DNA from 4 places in the Nocardia violaceofusca NBRC 14427 genome. Region 1 is predicted to be linked to each of the others. Evidence: riboswitches for the same ligand, from Rfam matches in the RefSeq annotation. Region 1 holds a riboswitch; each other region holds the start of a gene.

The links. Region 1 has a riboswitch for S-adenosylmethionine ahead of AC5592_RS24315 (aminotransferase class V-fold PLP-dependent enzyme). Riboswitches for the same ligand answer to the same signal wherever they lie in the genome.
Region 2: it holds a riboswitch for S-adenosylmethionine, as region 1 does, so the genes downstream of both, AC5592_RS08530 (hypothetical protein) here and AC5592_RS24315 (aminotransferase class V-fold PLP-dependent enzyme) in region 1, are expected to answer to the same signal.
Region 3: it holds a riboswitch for S-adenosylmethionine, as region 1 does, so the genes downstream of both, AC5592_RS29275 (rhodanese-like domain-containing protein) here and AC5592_RS24315 (aminotransferase class V-fold PLP-dependent enzyme) in region 1, are expected to answer to the same signal.
Region 4: it holds a riboswitch for S-adenosylmethionine, as region 1 does, so the genes downstream of both, AC5592_RS03130 (GNAT family N-acetyltransferase) here and AC5592_RS24315 (aminotransferase class V-fold PLP-dependent enzyme) in region 1, are expected to answer to the same signal.

Annotation. Positions count from the first base shown of each region.
Region 1 is NZ_CAWMPM010000030.1:121,896-126,100, forward strand. It holds gene AC5592_RS24295 (D-alanyl-D-alanine carboxypeptidase/D-alanyl-D-alanine-endopeptidase) at 1-87, opposite strand, end outside; gene ppa (inorganic diphosphatase) at 356-847, shown strand; gene AC5592_RS24305 (crotonase/enoyl-CoA hydratase family protein) at 931-1,752, opposite strand; gene AC5592_RS24310 (flavin reductase family protein) at 1,937-2,401, shown strand; SAM riboswitch class IV at 2,509-2,622, shown strand; gene AC5592_RS24315 (aminotransferase class V-fold PLP-dependent enzyme) at 2,670-4,136, shown strand; gene AC5592_RS24320 (hypothetical protein) at 4,153-4,205, opposite strand, start outside.
Region 2 is NZ_CAWMPM010000009.1:73,904-78,108, reverse strand. It holds gene AC5592_RS08540 (MFS transporter) at 1-265, opposite strand, end outside; gene AC5592_RS08535 (NADP-dependent isocitrate dehydrogenase) at 436-1,653, opposite strand; SAM riboswitch class IV at 1,966-2,077, shown strand; gene AC5592_RS08530 (hypothetical protein) at 2,091-2,330, shown strand; gene metX (homoserine O-acetyltransferase MetX) at 2,375-3,493, shown strand; gene AC5592_RS08520 (DUF3017 domain-containing protein) at 3,523-3,768, opposite strand; gene AC5592_RS08515 (tRNA (cytidine(34)-2'-O)-methyltransferase) at 3,898-4,205, shown strand, end outside.
Region 3 is NZ_CAWMPM010000039.1:83,885-88,089, forward strand. It holds gene AC5592_RS29260 (MarR family winged helix-turn-helix transcriptional regulator) at 1-162, opposite strand, end outside; gene AC5592_RS29265 (type 1 glutamine amidotransferase family protein) at 159-785, opposite strand; gene AC5592_RS29270 (O-succinylhomoserine sulfhydrylase) at 833-2,047, opposite strand; gene AC5592_RS29275 (rhodanese-like domain-containing protein) at 2,088-2,510, opposite strand; SAM riboswitch class IV at 2,529-2,642, opposite strand; gene AC5592_RS29280 (Rv0361 family membrane protein) at 2,697-3,167, opposite strand; gene AC5592_RS29285 (FAD-dependent oxidoreductase) at 3,430-4,205, shown strand, end outside.
Region 4 is NZ_CAWMPM010000004.1:135,480-139,684, forward strand. It holds gene AC5592_RS03120 (ABC transporter substrate-binding protein) at 1-846, opposite strand, end outside; gene AC5592_RS03125 (LLM class flavin-dependent oxidoreductase) at 843-1,922, opposite strand; partial or broken gene AC5592_RS03130 (GNAT family N-acetyltransferase) at 2,051-2,527, opposite strand; SAM riboswitch class I at 2,521-2,611, opposite strand; gene AC5592_RS03135 (rhomboid-like protein) at 2,703-3,389, opposite strand; gene AC5592_RS03140 (L,D-transpeptidase) at 3,664-4,205, shown strand, end outside.

The DNA.
Region 1 (4,205 bases):
CTCCTCGGTCCACGGCCGCACCGTCACCAGAGCCACCGTGGCCACGACGACGGCGACAACGGTTGCGACCAGCACCGCGACCCACATATTGCGGCGTCGGCGAGCGGCCAGCCCACCGATGTTCTTCCTACCTCGACCTACCACGTGACAGCTGTCTCCCTATTCACCCGTGTGAGGCGGACGCTCCCTGCCGCACCCATGCGCGCATCGACCACACTATCCTCACCTCGCCGGCGTTCCACCGAACGAGCTGGCGCGTCGGCAGCCCACCGGACCGGTCGGCGAGTCGGCCGCGGCACACGCCGGCGAGCAGCCGTACCGCATCAACGCATACGCATCGGACGAAGGAGATGACGTGGAGTTCGACGTCACCATCGAGATCCCCAAGGGGCAGCGCAACAAGTACGAGGTCGACCACGAGACGGGTCGGGTGCGGCTGGACCGCTACCTCTACACCCCGATGGTCTACCCGGCCGACTACGGCTACATCGAGAACACCCTCGGCTCCGACGGCGACCCGCTGGACTGCCTGGTGCTGTTGCCGGAGTCGGTGTTCCCCGGCGTGATCGTCGAGGCCCGCCCGGTCGGCGTGTTGCTGATGAGCGACGAGGCGGGCGGCGACGAGAAGGTCGTTGCGGTGCCGGCCGGCGACAAGCGCTGGGATCACATCCAGGACGTCAACGACATCCCGGAATTCGAGCGCAAGGCCATCGAGCACTTCTTCGAGCACTACAAGGACCTCGAGCCCGGCAAGTGGGTCAAGGTCGAGGGCTGGGACGGCCGGGCCAAGGCCGAGACTCTCACCACCGAGGCGTTCGAGCGGCTGCAGGAGCAGGGCGGGCACTGAGTGCCGGTCGACGGCGCTCGCGGGCGTATGCGTCCCGCCGAGCGCCGTCGCACGTGCGCTACTTGCCCTGGAAGTCACGTGCGCTACTTGCCCTGGAAGTTCGGCTTGCGCTTCTCGAAGACGGCCTGAATCGCCTCGGTCAGATCCTCCGAGGGCAGGAAGGCCGCGTTCCACGCCGAGACGTACCGCAGCCCGTCGGCCACCTTGCCGGCCTTGGGCTGGTCCAGCACGTCCTTGATGCCCTGCACGACCAGCGGCGGATTCGCGGCGATCTCCTCCGCCAGCGTGTACGCGGCGGCCAGAACCGCTTCCTGGTCCGGATAGACGTCGTTGATCAGGCCGATCTTCTCCGCCCGCGCGGCGTCGATGTCCTTGCCGGTATAGGCGAGCTCGCGCACATGGCCCTCGCCGATGATGCCCGGCAGCCGGTGCAACGATCCGATGTCGGCGACGATGGCGACCTTGGCCTCGCGCAGGCTGAAGCTGGCCTCCGCGCTGGCCAGGCGGATATCCGCGGCGGCAATGAGATCGAGTCCGCCACCCACGCACCAGCCGGAGATCGCGGCGATCACGGGTTTGCGGCAGTCGGCGACCGCGGTCACCGAGGCCTGCATGCGGCGGATCTCGTAGAGGAAATCGGTGCGCGGTGCGGCCAGGGCCTTCTCGCCCAGCAGCGGACCGAAGGTCGGGCTCATCGCGGGCAGATCGAGGCCGTAGGAGAAGTGCTTACCGGAGCCGGTGAGCACGATCGCGCGGATCTCCGGGTCGGCGTCCAGCTCGCCGAAGATCAGTGGCAGTTCACTCCAGAAATCCGGGCCCATGGCATTGCCCTTGCCGGGTCCGGTCAGCGTCACTCGCGCGACGTGACCGGTGCGCTCGACGTCGAAGGCCTTCCAATCACTCATTCGTCCAGCGTATCGGGGCAGTTCGGCGGCGCCGGGACGGCGTCGGGATTGCGGGAGGGCGGGCACGACGTAGGTTGGAGGCGTGAGCAGTTCCCAGCGACCCGACGCCGAGCTGGCCGATCTCGACCCTCAGCATCTCGAATCTCAGCACGACGGCGTCACCGCAGCGCAGTACCGGGCAGCCATGCGCCACTACCCCGCGGGAGTGACGATCGTCACCCTGAGCCGGCCGGAACGCCCGGTGGGCTTCACCGCCACCTCCTTCGCCTCGCTGTCGCTGGATCCGCCACTGATCTCGTTCAACATCGCGCACACCTCCTCGTCCATCGACGCGATGAGCGAGGCCGATTCGGTCGTCGTGCACTTCCTCGGTGAACATCAACAGCATCTGGCACAACGGTTTTCGCGCGCCGCCGAAGAGCGTTTCGCCGACCCGGAGTTGTGGTCGACGCTGGAGACGGGCGAGCCGGTGCTGCACGGCACCCCGATCTGGGTGCGGGCCACCGTGCATCGGTTGATTCCCATCGGCGACCACACCCTGGTGGTCGGATTGGTCACCCGGGTGCACGACGACACCGGTGGCGAGCCGATGCGCAACCCGCTGCTGTACTACAACGGCACCTATCACCGCCCAGCCGGATTGGACTGAGCCGCAATTCCTTTCACGCGTCGCCGATTTCGCGGGCGGCGCGGCGCCACTGCTCGCTCGAGTCGGGTGCTTGACAACGCCGGGCCGGTTCTGCCACTCTCGGCTCAGGTCACGAGTACCAGCGTCAAGCCCCGGCTAGCTGGTCGGCAACCCTCCTCCGCGGTGGGGTGCTCCGGGTGACGACCTGGCCGATGCTCGACCGAGCACGGCAAGCGCGGACTCCGATCACCCTCCACGTCCGGAGTCCCTGAACAAAGGGATCGCCCCGATGCGTACTGCTGTCTCGACAATTGCCGCCGCTACCGCCGAAACCGTTGTCCCGGAACAGGTTTGCGCTCACGGCGGCTACGCCTCCCGCTCCGGCGCCTCCTGCACCTGCTCGGCGCCGGACTGCGCCGGCCATGCCACCCGTTCCTGCCGCACCGGTGAACCGATCGCGCGCGTCTCCGGCTGCGATCTGCGAGTTCCGTTGGTACAGGGCGGTTTCCGTACCTACGCCAACTTCGACTACGCCGCCAGCGCCCCCGCCCTGGCCCAGGTCACCGACCGCGTGAACGAACTGCTCCCCTACTACGCCAGCGTGCACCGCGGCGCCGGATACGCCTCCCGCATCAGCACCGATCGCTACGAGGCAGCGCGTGTCGCGGTGGCACGGGCGGTGAACTGCGCCGACGACCAGGTGGTGGTGTTCACCCGCAACACCACCGACTCGCTGAATCTGCTGGCGTGCTGCGTTCCCGGCGACACCGTGGTGCTCGATATCGAACACCACGCGAATTTCCTGCCCTGGACGCGCCGCGGCCGCCGGGTGGTTCCCGCCGCCGCGACGATCGCGGAGACGCTGCGGCGGCTCGAGGCCGAACTGTGCGCCGAACCCGCTGCACTGCTTGCGGTTACGGGCGCGTCGAATGTGACCGGTGAGGTGCTGCCGCTGGCGGAACTGACCGCGATCGCGCATCGCCACGGCGCCCGCATCCTGGTCGATGCCGCGCAACTGGCCCCGCATCGCCGAATCGACCTGCAGTCGTTCGCGGAATCCGGCGGAACCGGCATCGACTACCTGGCCTTCTCCGGGCACAAGTTGTACGCGCCCTTCGGCGCCGGTGTGCTGGTAGGCCGCCGCGACTGGCTGGACGCGGCGCCGCCGTATCTGGCCGGCGGCGGGGCGGTCACCGCGGTCACCACCGAGCAGGCGCACTGGGCGCCCGCACCGCAGCGGCACGAGGCGGGATCACCGAACGTGTTGGGCGCGGCGGCCGTCGCGGCGGCCTGCGAAACGTTGTATGCCCTCGACGAACAGGCCGTGGTCGAGCACGAACACCACTTGATCCGCCGCCTGCGCGACGGCCTGAAAAGCGTTGCGGGCGTTCGGCAACTGCGCATCTTTTCCGACAGTGCCGACAGTGTGGGCATCGTGGCATTCACCGTCGACGGGTTCGAGCCCGGCCGGGTCGCGGCGTATCTGTCGGCCGAATTCGGTATCGGCGTGCGTGACGGGCGTTTCTGCGCACATCCCCTGCTGCAGCGGCTCGGTGTCGACGGCGCGGTGCGCGCGAGCGTCGGTCTGGGCACGTCGGTCGCGGATGTGGATCGCCTGCTCGAGGCGCTGAGCCGACTGGTTCGAGACGGCGCTTCGTGGAATTACACGTATGCCGGCGGCCAGTGGTCCCCGCTGCCGGAGACCCGGCCCGGCTTGACGGAGGCGGGGCAGGGCGCGGCACCCTGCGCGATCTGATCCGGCACGATCCGATTCACGGCACCAGGTAGCGGGCGGCCAATTCTTCGATCAGCGGATCGCCGTCGG
Region 2 (4,205 bases), on a different contig from region 1:
ACGCCGAGACGGCATGTCCGCCGGTGGGCTCCGAAACATGCAGGTCCGCGGCGATGTCGGGCAGCAGTCCCATGGTGACGAATTCGGTGGTGCCGATCCCGAAACCGCCGAGCGCCAGCGCGAGCATCGCCGGAATGTGCCAATCGGTGCGAGTCCGCGGCGCCGCGCCGGAGCCGAGCGCCGCACGGGACGACGCGGCACTCGCGGGTGACTCCGATGGGAAGTCGACGGGTGGTGCGGTGCGCACGGGAGCTGAGTCGGCCATGGGTGTGGCCAACACGCGCGGTCGCCGCGGCGATACCGGCGGCCGGGGTGATTCGACTCACGCGATGGGGTGCGGAAAGCAATTCGGGCACCCGCGGCCACCGGGATCGGTGGGGGCGGGTGCCCGGATATGTCTACCGGCCGCGCCGGATTCCGGCCGGTCGTGAGCGTTCAGCTCAGTTCGCGCGCCAGGTTCGCATCCAGCACGCCGAGGAACTCCTCGGTGGTCAGATAGCCCTGGTTGCCGCCGACCAGCAGCGCCAGGTCCTTGGTCATCTGGCCGCTCTCGACGGTCTTGATGACGACGTCCTCGAGGGTCTGCGCGAAGCCGATGACCTCGGGGGTGTTGTCCAGCTTGCCGCGGTGCGCCAGACCCCGCGTCCACGCGAAGATCGAGGCGATCGGGTTCGTGGAGGTGGGCTTGCCCTGCTGGTGCTGCCGGAAGTGGCGGGTCACCGTGCCGTGCGCGGCCTCGGCCTCACAGGTGCGGCCGTCCGGGGTGAGCAGCACGGAGGTCATCAGGCCCAGCGAGCCGAAGCCCTGCGCCACGGTGTCGGACTGCACGTCGCCGTCGTAGTTCTTGCAGGCCCAGACGTAGCCGCCTTCCCACTTCAGCGCGGAGGCGACCATATCGTCGATCAGCCGGTGTTCGTAGGTCAGTCCGGCGGCCGCGAACTCGTCCTTGAACTCGGTCTCGAAGATCTCCTGGAAGGTGTCCTTGAACATGCCGTCGTAGGCCTTCAGGATGGTGTTCTTCGTCGACATGTAGACGGGGTAGTTCTGCTGCAGGCCGTAGTTCAGCGACGCCCGCGCGAAGTCCTCGATCGACTTCTTGAAGTTGTACATACCCATGACGACGCCGCCGTCCTCGGGCATCTTCACCACTTCGTGGACGATCGGCTCGGAGCCGTCCTCCGGGGTGAACTGAATCGTGACGGTGCCGGCCTGATGCACCTTGAAATCGGTGGCGCGGTACTGGTCACCAAAGGCGTGACGGCCGATGATGATCGGCTTGGTCCAGCCGGGAACCAGACGCGGGACATTGGAAATGATGATCGGCGCGCGGAAAATGGTGCCGCCGAGAATGTTACGAATCGTGCCGTTCGGCGAACGCCACATCTTCTTGAGGCCGAATTCTTCGACACGTGCCTCGTCGGGGGTGATGGTGGCGCATTTGACGCCCACGCCGTGCTTCTTGATGGCGTTGGCCGCGTCGACGGTGACCTGGTCATCGGTCTTGTCGCGGGTTTCGATGCCGAGGTCGTAGTACTCGAGGTTCACATCGAGGTACGGATGGATCAGCTTGTCCTTGATGAACTGCCAGATGATCCGGGTCATCTCGTCGCCGTCGAGTTCGACGACGGTCCCTTCAACCTTGATCTTGGACATGGATCTTCGTGTCCTCCTAAGGAAGGTGTGCTCCCATTGCACGGCCAGGCGAGCACGCTTGTGAGCGGACCCCAGCTGTTCAACAGACAACGTATACGCCCCGCGTTGTCCACGAGACGCCTGGTGCTAAACAAGACAAGCGTACTGGTGCGCTGGGTCTCACTGACAGGGGCGGTCCCATTGAGAGCTACCCGCGTCACACCGGCCCGATGGCGATCGACAGGGAAACGGACATACGCCGCGAACGTCCGCCTCGAATCGGCCGAGCCCAACCCTCGCCCCGGTCGTGCCCGATTGTTACCATCCACGGCAGGTCATGAGCGCCAGCGCCAAGCCCCGGCTCGCTGGCCGGCAACCCTCCAGTTGCGGTGGGGTGCTCCGGGTGATTGACCGGGCTCTCGAAAGCCGAGAGCAAGCGCGACTGTCAGGAGCAACAAGTGAGCGAGTCCACCGTGCCCATCGCCGGCAAGTCCGTGGAGGCGGCGGAGCGGCGCAGCCGTATCGCTACCATCGGGGATGTGTGTGCCCCAGCCCTCCGTACCGCCTCGACCACGCGCGCGCTCTCGCCGTGCGCCGACCCGGCGGCCGCCGGCGCCGCGTTCCGGCAGGTCCGCGGGCCGATGCGGGTGACAGGGATCGATCGCGTGGCACGGCTCGACGTGGTGACGGCACGGTGACCGTGAGTATCGAATCGAGCACGTCACGCCCGGGCGCAACGACACTGCTACCGCCGCCGGACGGCACGGTGGGCATCATCGGCGTCGGCGATGTCCGCCTCGAGAACGGCGCGGTCGTCCCCGGTGTCGAACTGGCCGTGCAGCGCTGGGGTGAACTGGCCCCCGGCCTGGACAACGTGGTGCTGGTCGAACACGCGCTGACCGGTGATTCGCACGTCTGCGGGCAACCCGACGAACTGCACGCCCTGCCGGGCTGGTGGGACGGACTGGTCGGGCCCGGCGCGGCACTGGACACCGACCGCTGGTGCGTGATCGCGACCAACGTTCTGGGTGGTTGCCAGGGCAGCACCGGCCCCTCGTCCCTCGCGCCGGACGGAAAGCCCTGGGGCGCACGCTTTCCGGAGATTTCGATCCGCGACCAGGTGAGCGCCGAAGTGGCGCTGCTGGACCTGCTCGGGCTGACCCGCATCGCCGCGGTGGTCGGCGGTTCGATGGGCGGCATGCGGGTGCTGGAATGGATGGTCGGATACCCCGATCGCGTCGACGCGGCCCTGGTGCTGGCGGTCGGCGCCCGCGCCACCGCGGATCAGATCGGCACCCAGACCACCCAGATCGCCGCGATCACCTCGGATCCGGACTGGCAGGACGGCGATTACCACGGCACCGGCCGCCGGCCGCTGGCCGGTCTGCGCATCGCGCGCCGGATCGCGCATCTGACCTACCGCACCGAATTCGAACTCGACCACCGGTTCGCCAATACCGCGCAGGGCGACGAAAACCCTTGGGACGGTGGACGTTATGCGGTGCAGAGCTATCTGGAGCATCAGGCCGACAAGTTGGTCGCACGGTTCGACGCGGCCACCTACGTGCTGCTGACCGAGGCCATGAACCGGCACGACGTCGGCCGCGGACGCGGCGGCATCGAGGCCGCGCTGGCCGCCACCCCGGTGCCGTGCGTGGTCGGCGGCGTGGATTCGGACCGGTTGTACCCGTTGCGGACCCAGCAGGAACTGGCCGATCTGCTGCCCGGCTGCAAAGGTCTGGAAGTCGTGCATTCACGCGACGGCCACGACGGTTTCCTCACCGAGATCGAGGCCATCGGCAAATTGCTGGAGCAGACGATGGAATTGGCGCGCGCCGCACAGGACGCCCGCGAATCCTGAGTCCGTCCTGCGAGTTCAGCCGACCGAGTTCAGCCGACGCCGAGGCTGCTGATGGTGGCCGCCAGCACGATGATCGCGCCGCCCAGCACGGTATAGGCGCCGATGTCGAACGGACGGCTGCGCACCGCCAGCAGCCCGACTCGCGCCGACGGCAGGCACAACCGGAACACGGCCGCGAGCAGCGTCGCACCGCCGATGAAGAACGCACCGCGCCGCCACCGGTCCTGCGCCAGGAAAACCACCGCGACCAGCAGCACCACGACGACCAGCAGCATCGGCAGATGAACCTGGAAGAAGCGGCTCGCCGGGCTGGAATGCTGCGGGTGGGTGGTCGGCACGTCGGTCACGGCTGCGATTCTCGCATGTCCGGTCGTGCCGCCACCGGGAGCGGGTACCGTCTCGGTGTGCTCAAGCTGGTGTTCTTCGAACCGCGTATCCCACCGAACACGGGCAATGCGATCCGTCTGGCGGCCGGCACGGGGTGCGAACTGCATCTGATCGAGCCGCTCGGATTCGATCTGTCGGAGCCGAAGCTGCGCCGCGCCGGATTGGACTACCACGATCTCGCGGTGGTCACCGTGCACGAAAACCTTTCCGCCGCATGGAAATCCCTGCGGCCCGAGCGCGTCTTCGCCTTCACCACCCATGCCACCACGCACAACACCGATATCGCCTACCGTGCCGGTGACGTCCTGCTGTTCGGTCCGGAACC
Region 3 (4,205 bases), on a different contig from region 1:
TACCGGCAGCGGTTCGTGCAGCACCGCGCCCAGCACCTGCCACCAGGCCGCGGTGATCTCCGCCGGTTTCGCCAATTCCTCTGCGATCGTGAGGAATTGGCCGTTCAGCTTGAAGGTCGTGATCGCCGCCGCGGAGAACAGTTCGGCATCACCCCGACTCATGCCGGCTCGACCGCCGCGGCCTGCAGGGCGAAGAACCCGCTCGGATCCCGGTCCGCGTAGAGCCGATACCACGCGTCCAGGACGGCCGGCTCGAACAGGTCCAGCCGCGCGAAGATATGCCGCGCGAAGTCGATCGGCGCGATACCACTCGCGGTGATGAGATCGCCGTCGGTCACGGCCGGTTCGTCCACGAAGTGTTCCGCTCCCGAATATCCGGTCGAGACAAGGTTTTCCGCGGCGTTGCCGGTGTGCGGGCGAGCATCGAGCAGGCCCTGGGTCGCCAGTCCGTAGGTCGCCCCGCAGATCGCCGCGACGGGCACGCCGGCCTTCAGAAAGTCCGCCGCCGCCTGGGCGAACGGCGCGAGTTGCCCGTCCTCCCAGATATCGGCGCCGGGCAGGATTAGCATCGCGCTGTCGCCCGGCGAGAGCTGATCCAGAGTCAGATCGGGAAGCACGCGCAGCCCGCCCATCGAGGTGACCGGCTCGGCGGTGGCGCCGACCGTGCGGATCTGCCAGCTTCCCGGTTCGCGCTGCATCAGTGGGCGATTGATACCGGCCGTGACGTAGCTCGGCTCCCAATCGGCGAAGGTGTCGTACACCGCGATATGAACCGTTTTACTCATGACAGTATGCTGTCATAATTGACAGCATACTGTCAATGGTTTCGGTGTCAGCTCAGCGCCTGCGCCAGATCGCCGAGCAGATCCTCCACATCCTCGAGTCCGATCGAGATACGCAGCACCCCGTCGGTGAGACCGACAGCCGCACGGCCTTCGGGACCCATCGCCCGGTGCGTGGTGGTCGCCGGATGCGTGATCAGGGTCTTCGCGTCGCCGAGGTTGTTGGAGATGTCGACGATGCGCAGCCGGTTCAGCACCTCGAAGGCGCGCTTCTTGCCCTCGCCGGCGCCCGCGGCGAGTTCGAAGGTGACCACGGTGCCGCCGCCGGACATCTGCGAGGTCGCCAGCTCGTGCTGCGGATGCGAGGTGAGGAACGGGTACTTCGTCCAGGCCACGCCCGGATGCCGTTCCAGGAACTCGGCGACGGCCAGCGCGGACTGCGTCGATTGCCGCACCCGCAGCGGCATCGTCTCCAGCCCCTTCAGCAGGGTCCAGGCGTTGAACGGGCTCAGCGCCGGGCCGGTGTGGCGCATCAGATTCTTGACCGGTCCATTGATGTAGTCGCCGGTGCCGAGGATCGCACCGCCGAGCACCCGGCCCTGTCCGTCGATGTGCTTGGTGCCCGAATAGACCACCACATCGGCGCCGAGGTCGAGGCTGCGCTGCAACAGCGGCGTCGCGAACACGTTGTCCAGCACGACCTTCGCACCGGCGGCATGAGCCAGTTCGCTCACCCGCCGCACGTCGACGAGGGTCTGCATCGGATTCGACGGGGTCTCGAAGAACACCGCGGCCGTCGGCTGCGAGAGCGCCCGCTCCCACTGGCCGAGATCCTCACCGTCGACGAAGACGGTTTCCACGCCCCAGCGCGGCAGGATCTCGTTGCACACCACGAAACAGGAACCGAACAGGCTGCGCGCGGCCACCAGCCGATCGCCCTGCCCGAGCAGCGCCGCCAGCGCGGTGAACACCGCGGACATCCCGCTGGCGGTGGCGAAACACGCCTCGGCGCCCTCGAGCAGCCGCATCCGCTCCTCGAACATCGCGACCGTCGGATTGCCGTAGCGGGAATACACGAAATGCTCGATATCGCCGGTGAAGGCCGCTTCGGCCGCCTCCGCGCTCTCGTAGACGAATCCGGACGACAGATACAGCGCCTCGGAGGTCTCCTCGAAACCGGAGCGGCGCAGCCCGCCGCGCACGCCCAGGGTCGCCGGACCCACGCCCTCGGGCAGCGGCCGATCGAATGCACCGCCGGTGATCATGACTGCCTCCACGAAAAGAATTGCCGCACAACAGATCCGCTCACGACTGCCGCCACGGCAGGCCGAGTGCGCGCCAACCCGCGCCACCACGATGCCCCTCGGCATCCAGCGGACCCTCGAAACCCTCGAGCACGTTGTAGGAGGGTGCGAAGCCGGCCGCCGTCGCCGCCGTCGCCGCACCGATCGAACGCTGCCCGGACCGGCACAGGAAGATCACCGGGGCATCGCTGTCGCCCGCGCGATCGGCCAGCACCTGTTTCAACTGCTCCACGAACGCGGGATTGGGCGAGCCGGTGCCGTCGACCCATTCGATGAGGGCGGTCGGCCGCTCGATCGAGGTGGTGTCGGGCACACCGACGAATCGCCATTCGGCCTCGGTGCGCACATCCACCAGCACCGCATCCGGATTGTCGCGCAACAACTCCCACGCCTGCCCAGGCGTGATGTCACCGGCGTAGCTCACTTGTCGAACCTCCTACGGAATCCGCACTTGCCGCGTCCGGTCGGACCGCGGCCAGGTCGTCACCCGGAGCACCCCACCGCGGAGGAGGGTTGCCGACCAGCTAGCCGGGGCTTGCCGCTGGTACTCATGACCTGAACCGAGAATGCCTGGTCACAGGCCCGATTGTCAAACATCGACGGCGACGGCTCAGGGGTTGCCGCACACCAGCCAGGTGCCGTTCTCACGGCCGAAATTCCAGTTCGCCGCGGTCTTGTGCCCGTCGATCTGGCTGGTCACCGAGGCCGTGGCGTGGTCGCCGTCGATGTGCACCGCGTCGACTCCGGCGATCTCCACCTTCTTGCCGACGGAGCCGGCGCCCAGCGGAGACTTCTTCTCGTCGAAGCCCGCGCATTCGGTGGTCTTGCGCCGGTCGGCATCGGAATCGCTTCTCGCCGTGGCGAAGTTGCGCGCCGCGATGGCCACCCGGTCCGGATCTGTGAGATTGTTCTCAGCCGGGCGGGTGACTCCGAGGATCACGACGGCGAGCACCGCGAGAACGGCGATGGCCGCGGCGATCAGGAACGGCGTCGCCGATCGCGTGGTGTCGCGCTGATCGATCGAGGTAGCCGGATCATCGCCCCGGGGGTCGCTCCGGCCGGCCGGATCGCTGTCACTCATGGTGCGATCATCCCCGGTGGGCCGAAGTGTCGAAGATCACGCCCGCATTTTCGCGCGGATACCGGGAATAGCGGCGGTGTGTGCCACCGATAGAATCACCAGAACTCCGGCCACATCCGGTGCACGGATCGGGAGAGCTCCGCGCGGCAACGAGGCAGCATCGGCGGAGCAGTCGGGCAGGGCCCGGCCCGCACGTCAACTTAGCCTAAGCTAAGAAGGACGGCTGACAAGACGAGAGTTTCGACCAAAGGTGCGCGTAGAAATGACCGAACACGCTGGAACGAAGAGCGGCGCGGGCGACCGCCCACTGCGCATCGCGATCGTCGGTGCCGGACCGGCCGGAATCTACGCCGCCGACGCGCTGATGAAGTCCGATGTCGAGGCGAGTATCGACCTCTACGAGCGCATGCCTGCCCCGTTCGGTCTCATCCGCTACGGCGTCGCGCCCGACCACCCGCGCATCAAGGGCATCATCACCGCCCTGCACAAGGTGCTCGACAAGCCGCAGGTGCGCCTGCTCGGCAATATCGACTACGGCAGCGACATCGACCTCGAGGACCTGCGTCGCTTCTACGACGCGGTGATCTTCTCCACCGGCGCCAACGCCGACCGCGCCCTGGGCGTGCCGGGTATCGAGCTCGACGGCAGCTACGGCGCCGCGGACTTCGTGTCCTGGTACGACGGCCACCCGGATGTGCCGCGCACCTGGCCGCTGGACGCGGAGAAGGTCGCCGTCCTGGGCGTGGGCAACGTCGCGCTCGACGTGGCCCGCGTACTCGCCAAGACCGGTGACGAACTGCTGCCGACCGAGATTCCGCCGAACGTCTACGAGGGCCTGCGCAACAACAAGGCGCTCGAGGTCCACGTCTTCGGCCGCCGCGGTCCCGCGCAGGCCAAGTTCACCCCGCTGGAGCTGCGCGAACTCGACCACTCGCCGACCATCGAGGTCATCGTCGATCCGGAGGACATCGACTACGACGAGGGCTCCGAGGCCGCCCGCCGCCACTCCAAGCAGGTCGACATGGTCTGCAACACCCT
Region 4 (4,205 bases), on a different contig from region 1:
GAACTGCACCTTGGCGCCGGCGGCCTCGAGTTGCGGAACGTCCTGGGGCAGCGCGTCACTGACGGCGTCGAGCTGATTCGACGACAGGCTACCGGTGCGCACCCCGGCCTCGGGGACGACCGTGAATTCGATGCGATCCAGATACGCCTCGCCGGAATGCGCGAATACCGCCGAACCCCACCGATATCCGGGGCGCTTCACCAGCGTGGCCGACGCGTCCTGGCGATAGCCGGCGTAGACGAACGGACCGCTGCCGATATTGTCGCCGAGGCAGCGCTGTTCGGCCGGTTTCGCGGTGGTCGCGTCCGCGAGAATCCCCAGCTGCGGTGTCGAGGAGGCCTGCAGGAACTGGGCGTTCGGCGCGTCGAATCGAACCTCGGCGGTGAGCGGATCGACCGCCGTGGTGCCCGCGTAGCCGGCCAGATAGCTCGCTCCCAGCGGCGCTTTCGCCGCGGTGAGCGTGTGCACGATGGCGTCGAAGTTCTTCTGCACCGACGTGGCCGTCAGCGGGGTGCCGTCACTGAACGTCACATCGGGCCGCAGATGGAAGGTGAAGGTCTTCGCGTCCGGGCTCACCTGCCAGGAGGTGGCCAGCCACGGCTTGATCTCCCCGCTCGCGGGATCCTGGTCGGTGAGCGAATCCACGATCTGGCGTGCCACGTACAGGGTTTGGTTGGTACCGGCCTGGGCCGGATCCGAGCAGGTCGGCGCCTGCGACAGGCCGTAGCGCAGGGTGCCGCCCGGCTGCGGGGGACCGGCGTCGCCGCCACCACCGGAGGTGTTCGCGCAGGCGGCGATCGCCAGCGTCGCGGTGAGCGCGAGCGCCGGCGAGAGGATTCGTTTCATTCGGTGACTCCGGGTGGATCGATACGATAGCGGTCGCCGCCGAGCGGACGGCTGGGAATGGCCTGGCGCAATGGGGGCGCCACCTCGGCCTGGAACAGTTCGAGACTTTCGCGGTGCTGCTTGTCGGTGAGCCCGTCGCCGTCGGCGCCGAGATGGATCACCTCGTGGCCCAGCCGCGCGTGATAACGCCCCAACTTGTCGAGCACCTGCTGTGGGCTGCCGACGACGGCCGAACTGCGCTCGATGAAGTCCTCCACCGACGTGAAGACCTCCGGCGCACCGAATTTCCGGGCGACGGCGCGGCGTGCTTCGAAGATCGGGCGATAGGTGTCGAGCGCGGTGCGGGAATCGCGGGCGACGTAGAACCCGGCCGTCCCGGCGCCGACCAGCGCGTCGGCGGGGTCGTGGCCGTGAGCCGCCCAGCGTTCCCGGTAATGGTCGACCAGTTCGGCGTACGGTTCGATCGGGTACGTCACATTCGCGGAGAACAGTGGATCGCCATGGCGCGCGGCCACTTCCACCGATTCCCGGCTGGTGGCGCTGCCGTGCCAGATCCGCAGTTCCGGCTGCAAGGGCCGGGGCAGGGTCTTGGCACCGGACAGCGACGGCCGGAACCGGCCCGTCCAGGTGACGTCGTCGCTGCGCCACAGCTGCCGGAACAGTTCGTAGCCCTCGCGGTTGCGGTCCCATTGGTCGGCGGTGGTGACGTGGAACAGTTTCGCCTGCGCCGCGCCGTTACCCTTGCCGACGATGAGCTCGAGACGGCCACCGGACAGATTGTCCAGCGTCGCATAGTCTTCGGCGGCGCGCACCGGATCGAGCAGGCTCAGCGTGGTGACGCCGGTGAACAACGCGATCCGGGAGGTCAGCGCCGCGATGTGGCTCAGCACCACCGGCGGCGCGGACGACAGGAACGGGTCCTCGTGGCGTTCGCCGACCGCGAACCCGTCGTAGCCGAGCGTCTCGGCGAGCCGGGCACTGTCCACTACGCGGCCCAGACGGCGCGCGGGAGATTCGAGTACGCCGGTCACCGGGTCGGGCTGGTGGGTGATCAGCGTCAACAACAAGAATTTCATACGTGGACGGCACCGGCCTCGCCGCGCACCGGCGGATAGCGGAATCCGGACCGCACCGGCGTGTACACACCGTCGCGCTCGCGCCCGAAACGATTGCGCCGCTGCGTTTTTGCCACACGCGTCGGATACTTCTCGAACGGATGCGCGAGCAGACCGGGCTGCCCGGACGGAGTGCGTTCGAGCGGGGTGTAGCCCGCCGACAGATACAGGGCGACCGCTTCGGGTTGCCGCGGACCGGTGGTCAGGAATATCCGCCGATAGCCGCGGCGTAGCGCTTCGGCCTCGAGTTCGGCGAGTACGAAGGTCGCCAGGCCGCGGCGGCGGTGCTCGCGTGCGGTCCAGATTCGTTTGAATTCGGCGGTCCGCTCGTCGTAGCGGCGGAACGCCCCGCCGGCGACGGGTTCGCCGTCCTCGACCACCACCAGCAGATCGCCGTGCGGGGCCGCGAAATCGGCGGCGGGGTAGTTCACCAGATCGGCGTGCACCTCACCGACGCTCCCGCCGTAGCGGCTGCTGTATTCGATGGCCAACTCCGCCAGCAGCGGCGCGGCCATCGGATCGTCCTGGCCGACGTGAAAAACGCTGCGTACCATTAGTTCCTCCATCGGTCCCGGCGGTAGCACCCACACCCAGTCGGGGGGTTGCTGCGACGTCGTGGAGCCGGGTCTCTCGATCGCTCTGGATGGGCGAAACGTCACGCTAGGGGAATTCCGGTGCGGGGTCAGCACTCTGGATCGCACTGAATCCAATCCTTGCCGCGACGCCCTTCCGGCGGTGTGATTACCGGTGTCGCACCGACCCGGCGAGCCCACGAACCGCCACCTCCGGATCCCACACACCCGGCCGCCCGAGGGTCAGCGGATAGCAGGCCAGACCGAGCACCATCGCACTGAAATGCCCGATGTCGGTGAAGGTTCGGTTCGCGAACACCGGAATCGCGTAGAAGACGACCACCCCGAGCAGATACAGATACCGCCACGGCGTCGCGATCCGATACACCAGCACGGCGATCACACCCGCCAAGGCGTAGCTCACGCCGTAGTCGAGGGTGTTCACCGCGGATTCGGGCGCGTAACCGTGATGAATAGCCCAATACAGCACACCTTCGCTGAGGTAGGTCGCGCCGACGTGCGCGATGACGACCACCGCCAGCCAACGCAGCGTCCCCAGCCAGCGTTCGGCCTGGGCGTGGAAGATGCTGTAGCTGACCGCGTAGCCGAACCAGCCGCCACCGGCGAGCCAGAAGGCGCTGGAGATCAGCACGTGCACCGGGTCCTCGCGCAGGTGGTGCAGATTGGTCGAGCGGTTGCCCAGCAGGATCTCGGCCTGATCGGGGGACAGGTGCCGGACCACGAGGGTGGACACGAGCAGGATGGCCAGCCAGATGTAGGTGCCGGGCGCGTGCCGGATGTAGTCGCCGATCGCGGCCGCGGCGGTCCGCCACCGGGAGCCATCTCGCCTGGGCATCGGTCACCTTCCTCGACGGACATCGAAGATCGCTTCACTATGAGCCCTCACGCCGGCGCTGCACTCACCCGCGGCGGGTGAGCCGGCGCCACACCCCGCCGAATACCGCGAAAACGGCAAAACGCCTGGTCCGGCTGTGCCGGGCGCGCGCCGAGCGGCGACGACACGTACTCTCTGCTGCGGTGCGACACCGGATTCATGGTGTGGACTGGAGGGTGCTGTGTCCCGGATGGGCGCTGTGCATGCGAGGGTGCGAGACAGAGGCGGTGAGGACGTGCGCAGGCGTCGATCTCTACTGGTGGTGTCGGCGGTATTGACGGCGATCGTTGTGCTCCTCGGCGGCTGTGGCGGCTCGGGTGGCGGCAACTCCTCGGCGCCGGCATCCAAGGGGCCCGATATCACCGCGCCCGCGGCGATCGATGTGCCCGCCGCCGATCACGGACCACTCAATCCGGCGACGCCCCTCGTGGTGAACTCCGCCGACGGCATGCTCACCAAGGTCACCGTCACCGACGGCGACGGCAAAGCGGTCGCCGGCGATTTCGGCGCCGACCATCACAGCTGGACCTCGAAGGACCCGCTGAACTACGGGACCACCTACCGCGTCGACGCCCAAGCGGTGAACCTCGCTCAGGTCGCGACCGACAAGACGGTCACCGTCACCACGATCGACGCCGGCCACAAGGCCTACGCGAATGTCGTACCGGCCCCCGATCTGGTCGCTCAGACCGGAATCGGGGTCGGGCAGCCGATGGTTTTCCAGTTCACCCAGCCGGTGGCGAACAAGGCGGAGGTGCAGAAGCATCTGAAGGTCAC